DNA from 2 places in the Exiguobacterium sp. Leaf187 genome. Region 2 is predicted to be linked to the other one. Evidence: predicted binding sites of a transcription regulator. Region 2 holds the regulator's gene; the other holds the start of a gene.
What was found. Region 2 encodes Rex, which represses fermentation and respiration genes when NADH is low (regulators of the CRP and FNR family bind a similar motif). Its sites were predicted from a motif close to TTGTGAAATATTTCACAA; they were not measured.
Positions count from the first base shown of each region.

Region 1: a site for Rex is predicted at 1,488-1,505, ahead of ASF99_RS02915 (L-lactate dehydrogenase). Genes of this name have one in related genera too.

Region 1 covers NZ_LMPR01000008.1:101,483-104,971, forward strand. The annotation lists gene ASF99_RS02910 (GNAT family N-acetyltransferase) at 1-187, opposite strand, end outside; gene ASF99_RS02915 (L-lactate dehydrogenase) at 445-1,401, opposite strand; gene ASF99_RS02920 (DUF92 domain-containing protein) at 1,567-2,346, opposite strand; gene ASF99_RS02925 (5-formyltetrahydrofolate cyclo-ligase) at 2,340-2,885, opposite strand; gene rpmG (50S ribosomal protein L33) at 2,943-3,092, opposite strand; gene ASF99_RS02935 (1,4-alpha-glucan branching protein domain-containing protein) at 3,197-3,489, opposite strand, start outside.
Region 2 covers NZ_LMPR01000009.1:1,898,393-1,901,881, reverse strand. The annotation lists gene ASF99_RS13860 (ATP-binding cassette domain-containing protein) at 1-1,730, opposite strand, end outside; gene ASF99_RS13855 (redox-sensing transcriptional repressor Rex) at 1,898-2,557, shown strand; gene ASF99_RS13850 (twin-arginine translocase TatA/TatE family subunit) at 2,557-2,757, shown strand; gene tatC (twin-arginine translocase subunit TatC) at 2,765-3,489, shown strand, end outside.

The sequences.
Region 1 (3,489 bases), on a different contig from region 2:
ACATACCAAGCCAAACCTCATCGGAGTCGGGTTCTCCCTCAAGTCCTTCTTGTACTTCGCGGAGCGGGGTTTGCTGTTCATCATCAAACGAATGACCGAATGCATCTGGATGATTTTTTAATCCCTCAAGGCGTAGATTCCAGTATTGTTCTGCATCCTCTTTAGTTAGTTTTCGAAAAGTATACATGACTGTCGGTTCTCTCCTTTTTGGGTATCATGACGTACAAAAAATGACGTAAAAATGCTTCTATCTCTTACTTAACCCTTTTCTAGTAAAATAAAACCTAGATTTTTCTCTTTTTACTACTGGACGAATAGATGTGATTTTTTATGTATTCGTTCTTTACATCAAAAAAACTCAAGTGTGGACAATATGAAGAAAGTCCGACACTTGAGTTTTTTTGCTACTTTATTTCGGTAATACCTTCAGCATGATGCGTACGCTTATCCTTGCAAGACGGGTTCAAGCGTCTGACGCAATACATCAGCAGAATGATGGAATTTCTTCAACTCTTCTTCCGTCAATGAGACTTCAATGATTTCACGCACACCTTGACGATTAATGATGGCGGGAACTCCAATGTGGATACCGGAAATGCCATACTGCCCATCGACATGCGCACCGACCGTTAATAGACAGTTCTCATTTCCGAGGATGGCACGAACGATCCGAACAAGCCCAAGCCCGATCGCATAGTAGGTTGCCCCTTTGCGCTCGATGATATGATAAGCAGCATCTCGGACGTTGATGTAAATTTGATCAAGATCTGCTTGAGAATAACGATCGTCTTCAGCAAGTAGTTCATCAATCGTTTTTCCATAAATACGGCTGTTACTCCAGGCAGCGAATTCCGTATCACCATGTTCTCCAAGAATATAGGCATGGGCATTTCGGGAGTCAATGTGAAAGTATTCTCCAAGCATTTGACGCAGACGTGCTGTATCAAGCACCGTTCCTGATCCAAATACGCGGGATTTCGGAAGACCGGAATATTTCCAGGCAAGATGCGCCATGATATCAACCGGATTAGAAGCCACGACGATGATCCCATCAAAACCAGAATCCATGATTTGACGAATCATTTCTTTCATGATCAGCGCATTCTTTGCAACGAGATCGAGTCTTGTCTCACCTGGTTTTTGTGGAGCGCCTGCCGTGATGACGACGACTTCCGCTTCGCGGCAGTCCGCGTAGTCGCCAGCCCATATTCGCATCGGTGAAGAGCTAAATGGTGTTCCATGGTTTAAGTCCATTGCCTCGCCCTCTGCTTTGGCTTTGTTGACATCAATGATGACAAGTTCTTCACAAAGCCCAGCTGTTGACATCTGATAGGCAAAGCTTGAACCGACTGCACCAGCTCCAATGAGGGCTACCCGTGTCACTTTCGCATGTAATTCCATATCGTTATGTCCACCCTTTCATTCGTCCTAAGAGTTTGTTAACTATCTCACAAATAAATTGTAACATCTTTCACATTATTTGTATCATGTGAAATTAATCACATTTGTCCATTTTGTGTCATTGATATCCTAACATAAGGAATTACATACTCATATACTTTCCAGTTACCAGAATCGAACGATGATAAACCCGATTCCACTTGCCAAACCACTCGTTAAGACATTGACAGCATCATTCCCTAAAAATCGAATACCTGAAACATAAGCTGTCGGTTGCCCATGGTGCTTTCGCTTTTCTGTGTATTCCCCACAAACCGTACATCGGTAAACGCGTTGCCCTACTGCTCCAAATAGTGTATCCAGCAGGCTCCCGAGTACACCGATACTTGTTACGAGTAAGACGTCTCTTAAAGAAAGAGAAAATATCCAATGCGCTGCTATCGCGATGAACGCAGCTCCTGCGATCGTACCGACCGTTCCAATCAGCGACATCGCTCCACTTGTTCCTGCTGGTACCCGTCGTAACGTTTTGAGCGACCATGGATCACGTCTTGAGAGCGGTCCGATTTCGGATGCCCACGTATCAGCATTCGATGCTGCGATGACGAATAGAAATAACAAGAGATACGCAAAATCCATCGTCATGGCATACGCTAAGGCAGCAACGAACGCTAGCCCTCCATTCGCAAGGACCTGCCATCCGTCACGCGCGCCGTCTTTCTCAACGATGGAGTCGACCGATTGTTTTCTGGACCGTCCGACCTTCGATAACAGGCTCGAGCTACCAAAGAAAAGTAAGAGTACTACTAATCCTTGCCAACCGAATCCGAATGAGACACCACTACCGACGAGCAAGGTCATGATCGCACCACTTGTCGTCAATAAACGAAAAGATCGTCCGGTCCAAGCAAGCAATAGACAAAACAAAATGGTCGCGCTTAGCATCGGATGACCTCTAAGTCAGTGACGATCAGATCAACTGGGATATCAAAGGCTTCCACTTCAAAATCTGAAAGAAGTTGTTCAGAAAAGGCAATCGATACTTTACATCCTGCATAGGTCACGAGTGCACGATCGTAATAACCTCCCCCCCATCCTAACCGATAGCCGTCCCGACGATAGGCACGACCCGGAACAAGGCAAAGCTCTGCTTGAGCAAGTGAAGCGCGACGTGCTGAAGCGGTCGGTTCAGAAATCCCCATCTGATTTGCTTGCAGTTGATCTTCTGGTCCATGTTCATAAAAGATCATCTCGTCTCCGACTACTTTTGGTATCAAGACCGTCTTGCCCTCTTGCCACGCCTGTTCAATCAGCATTCTTGTATCACATTCATTTCGAAAAGCTAATGTGATCGCGACACAAGTCGCTTGTTGCCATTCAGGTAATAATAATACATGTTCGTGAATCAACCGTTCCTTCTCCGCACGGTTCTCCATCATATCGAGTCGTTCTTTGATCAGACGGCGTACTTCTTGTTTATTCATGAATGTCTTCCTTTCCACAAAAAAAGCCATCACACGAAGTGACGGCTTCCATCTCAATTATTTCACTTCACGGTGAAGTGTGTGCTTACGGAGACGTGGGTTGTATTTCTTCAACTCAAGACGCTCTGGGTTGTTACGCTTGTTCTTTTTAGTGATATAAGTACGGTCACCAGTTTCAGTGCAAGCTAATGTGATTTTAACGCGCATGGGATTCCCTCCTATCTAGCTCTCGATGTATCAAGTGATTTTGCTTTACATAAGGTTAAGCATACTCAAGTATCGTACCAAGAAAGGAAAGGAATTGCAACTGTTCATCCGTTCTTTTTCGGATTCGTCACGTGTTGATATGGTTTTTCAAGGTTCTCTTCAAAACGCAGTGGCTTCTTTTCGACGTGATACTCTTGCTCCACCCCGTGACGTGACTCTTCTCGTTCTAGATAAACAACCGCTGATTGGCGCAACGCATCTCCTTCAAGTCGTTTTAAGGCAACGACCAGACCACCTGAACGATCAGGAGAACGCTCACTTTCGACATCGTAGACGTTACTGACGAGTGGCAACTCTTTGATCTTCGCGATAGCTTGGGCAGCTGATGCGGTCTCCA
Region 2 (3,489 bases):
TGTTCGATTTGCTGACGGCGCTTGCGCTCTTCTTTCTGCGCTTCTTTATCGATCGTCTTCGACGCCGTGACCTTTGCAGCTTTTGCTTCCTCGGCTTCAAGACGCGCAATCTCTTCTTGCTCCGCCTTCTTCTCCGTGTAGTACGAATAATCACCGAGGTATTCCGTCACGCCGGCTTCACTCATCTCGATGACGCGGGTCGCGATTCGGTCGATGAAGTAACGGTCGTGAGAGACGAATAACAGCGTTCCTTCGTAGTCGACGAGCGCATTTTCAAGGACCATCTTCGAATCCAGATCCAAGTGGTTCGTCGGCTCATCGAGGACGAGGACGTTCGTTTTCCGGAGTTTCAGTTTTGCAAGTGCGAGACGTCCGCGTTCGCCACCAGATAACTCATGGACGATCTTGAAGACATCGTCACCGCTAAACAAGAATTGCCCGAGGACAGACCGGACTTCTTGTTCACGCATCAGTGGCCATTCGTTCCAAATCTCATCGATGACGCGGTTCCGGTCATTGAGTTCTGCCTGCTCTTGATCGTAATATCCGATCGAGACGCCAGTTCCGAAACGGAAATCACCGAAGAGGGGGCGTAAGCGACCGACGAGGACTTTTAGAAGCGTCGACTTTCCGATTCCATTCGGTCCGACGAGTGCCAGCGATTCACCGCGTTGCAAGCGGAACGTGATGTCTTTTGAGACAGCTTCTTCGTAACCGATTGCCAGTTGATTGACTTGAAGAACGTCATTCCCGCTCTGTTTTTCAATCGGGAAGGACAGGACCGTGCTACGCTCATCCCCATCTGGTCGGTCGAGCCGATCGACCTTCTCGAGCCGCTTCCGGACACTTTGGGCACGTTTGGTCGTCGTCGCTCGGGCGATGTTCCGTTGAATGAAGTCCTGCATCTTCGCGATTTCTTCTTGTTGCTGTTCGAACTGTTTCATTTCTTGATCGTACAATGCCGCTTTTTGTTCCAAGTACTTCGTGTAGTTACCGGTGAACTTACGGCAGACATTGCGTGACAGCTCATAGACGACATTGACGACTTGGTCAAGGAAGTACCGGTCGTGCGAGACGATCAGAACGGCACCACGATAACCACCGAGGTAACTTTCGAGCCAAGCGAGCGTATCGATATCGAGGTGGTTGGTCGGCTCATCGAGAATGAGGAGCTCTGGTGCTTGCAGGAGCATCTTCGCTAAGGCGAGACGTGTCCGTTGACCACCGGATAACGTTTGGATCCGGCGCGAATAATCGTCCGGATAAAAGCGCATGCCGTGCAGGACGGAGCGGATATTCGCTTCGAACTGATAACCACCCGCTTCTGAGAAGTCGTGTTGCGCTTGATCGTACGTCTTTAGGAGACGATCGTACGCGACCGGATCGTTCAAGATATGCTCCATGCCCATTTCGATTTCCATCCGGCGTAGTGTTCGTTCTTGTTCTTGGAGATGTTCAAAGACGGTCAGCATCTCGTTCCAGATCGTCTCGTTCGATTCAAGACCACTGTCTTGCGCGAGATAACCGATTTTGACATCCTTGCCTTTCATGATGTCGCCCGAGTCATGACTGAGTTCGCCAGCGATGATTTTGAGCAAGGTCGATTTACCGGCACCGTTTCGTCCGACGAGCGCAATCCGGTCACGCTCTTGTACTTCCAATTTGATATTTTCTAAAATCGGCTCAACGCCGAATGATTTCGAGAGTTGGTTGACTTGTAAGAGTATCATTTCCATCCATCCTTCCACCCTTTAGTCTATCACGAACAAAAGCGCGAGGTCCTGCGGAATATATTATTTGTGACTCTATGTGAAGTGGTTTACAATCAAGGAGAGTAGAAAGCTTTTTGCAAAGATTTGGGTGCCACGATGGATGTGGCCGAAGGGGGAACTGCAGGATGAATGGACCAGACACAAAAATTCCACAAGCGACAGCAAAACGGTTGCCGCTATATTATCGCTTCATCCAAAGTTTATACAATTCAGGCAAGCTCCGCGTCTCTTCTGCTGAGTTAAGCGAGGCGGTGAAGGTTGATTCAGCAACGATTCGTCGCGATTTTTCCTACTTTGGGGCATTAGGGAAGAAGGGGTATGGATATAACGTTCAACATCTCTTAACGTTTTTCCGCAAAACCTTGAATCAAGATGAGGTGACGAATGTTGCCTTAATCGGGGTCGGTCATCTCGGAACAGCGTTTGCAAATTATAACTTTTTAAAGAATAATAGTACTCGGATAGTCGTTGCGTTTGATGCGGACGAAGAGAAGGTCGGAACAACGACGCATGACGTTCCAATCTATCATGTTTCGGACATGAAAGAACAAATCGAAGCGAATCAGGTCGATGTTGCCATCTTGACGGTTCCATCCCAGTTCGCGCAGTCAGTAGCGGATGAGTTAGTCGAGTATGGTGTGACTGGCATCCTGAACTTTACGCCCGCGCGGTTGAACGTGCCAGCGAGCGTCCGGGTCCATCACATCGATTTATCGATCGAGTTGCAGTCGTTAGTTTATTTCATGAAGCATTATTCGCAATCAGCTGAAGGAGTGAAATCATAATGGAAAACCTTATCCCGTCAACTATAGCATTCATCGGACCAGGTAGCTTAGCACTAATCGGTGTCGTCGCATTAATCATCTTCGGACCGAAGAAGTTACCTGAACTTGGTCGTGCTGCGGGTCAGACATTGAAAGAGTTCAAGAGCGCAACGAACGGTATCATGGACGACGATAAAAAGGATGAACCGAAAGAGAAGTGATTGAATCATGGCGATTGATCAAGAACAAAGCGTGACGTCGCATCTGGACGAACTGCGTAAACGGATCGTCTGGTCGCTTATCATCGTCGTCGTCCTGTTCGCTGTTGCATTTCCGCTCGTCCGACCGCTCGTTCGCTTCTTGCAAGCGGACTTAAAAGAGCTCGGTATCGGTTTGAATGCCTTCAACGTCGCAGATCCTTTAATGTTGTATTTGAATCTTGCGTTCATCATCGCAATCGTGCTGGCATCGCCGTTCTGGATGTATCAACTCTGGGCATTCGTCCGCCCTGGTCTGTATGATAAGGAGCAAAAAGCGACATTGACGTATATTCCGGTCATCTTCTTTCTATTTTTGGCTGGTGTAGCCTTCTCATACTTTTGGTTGTTACCTTTCTTATTAAAAGTTTCGACTGAACTAGGGAAGGAACTCGGAATCGAACAAGTCATCGGAGTTGAGAACTACTTCAGTTTCTTAATCCGATTAACGATTCCGTTCGGTCTTCTTTTCCAATTGCCGGTCGTGACGATGTTTCTGACACGTCTTGGTCTCGTGACGCCAATTTTCATGCGAAAGAATCGGAAATATGCGTACTTTGCGCTGTTCGTCGTTGCGGCATTGATCGCACCGCCGGACGTGACGTCACATTTGATGATCTCGGTCCCATTGTTCGTTCTCTATGAGATCAGCATCTTGATTTCTGCGCGGACGTACAAAAAGGTCTTGATCCTCGA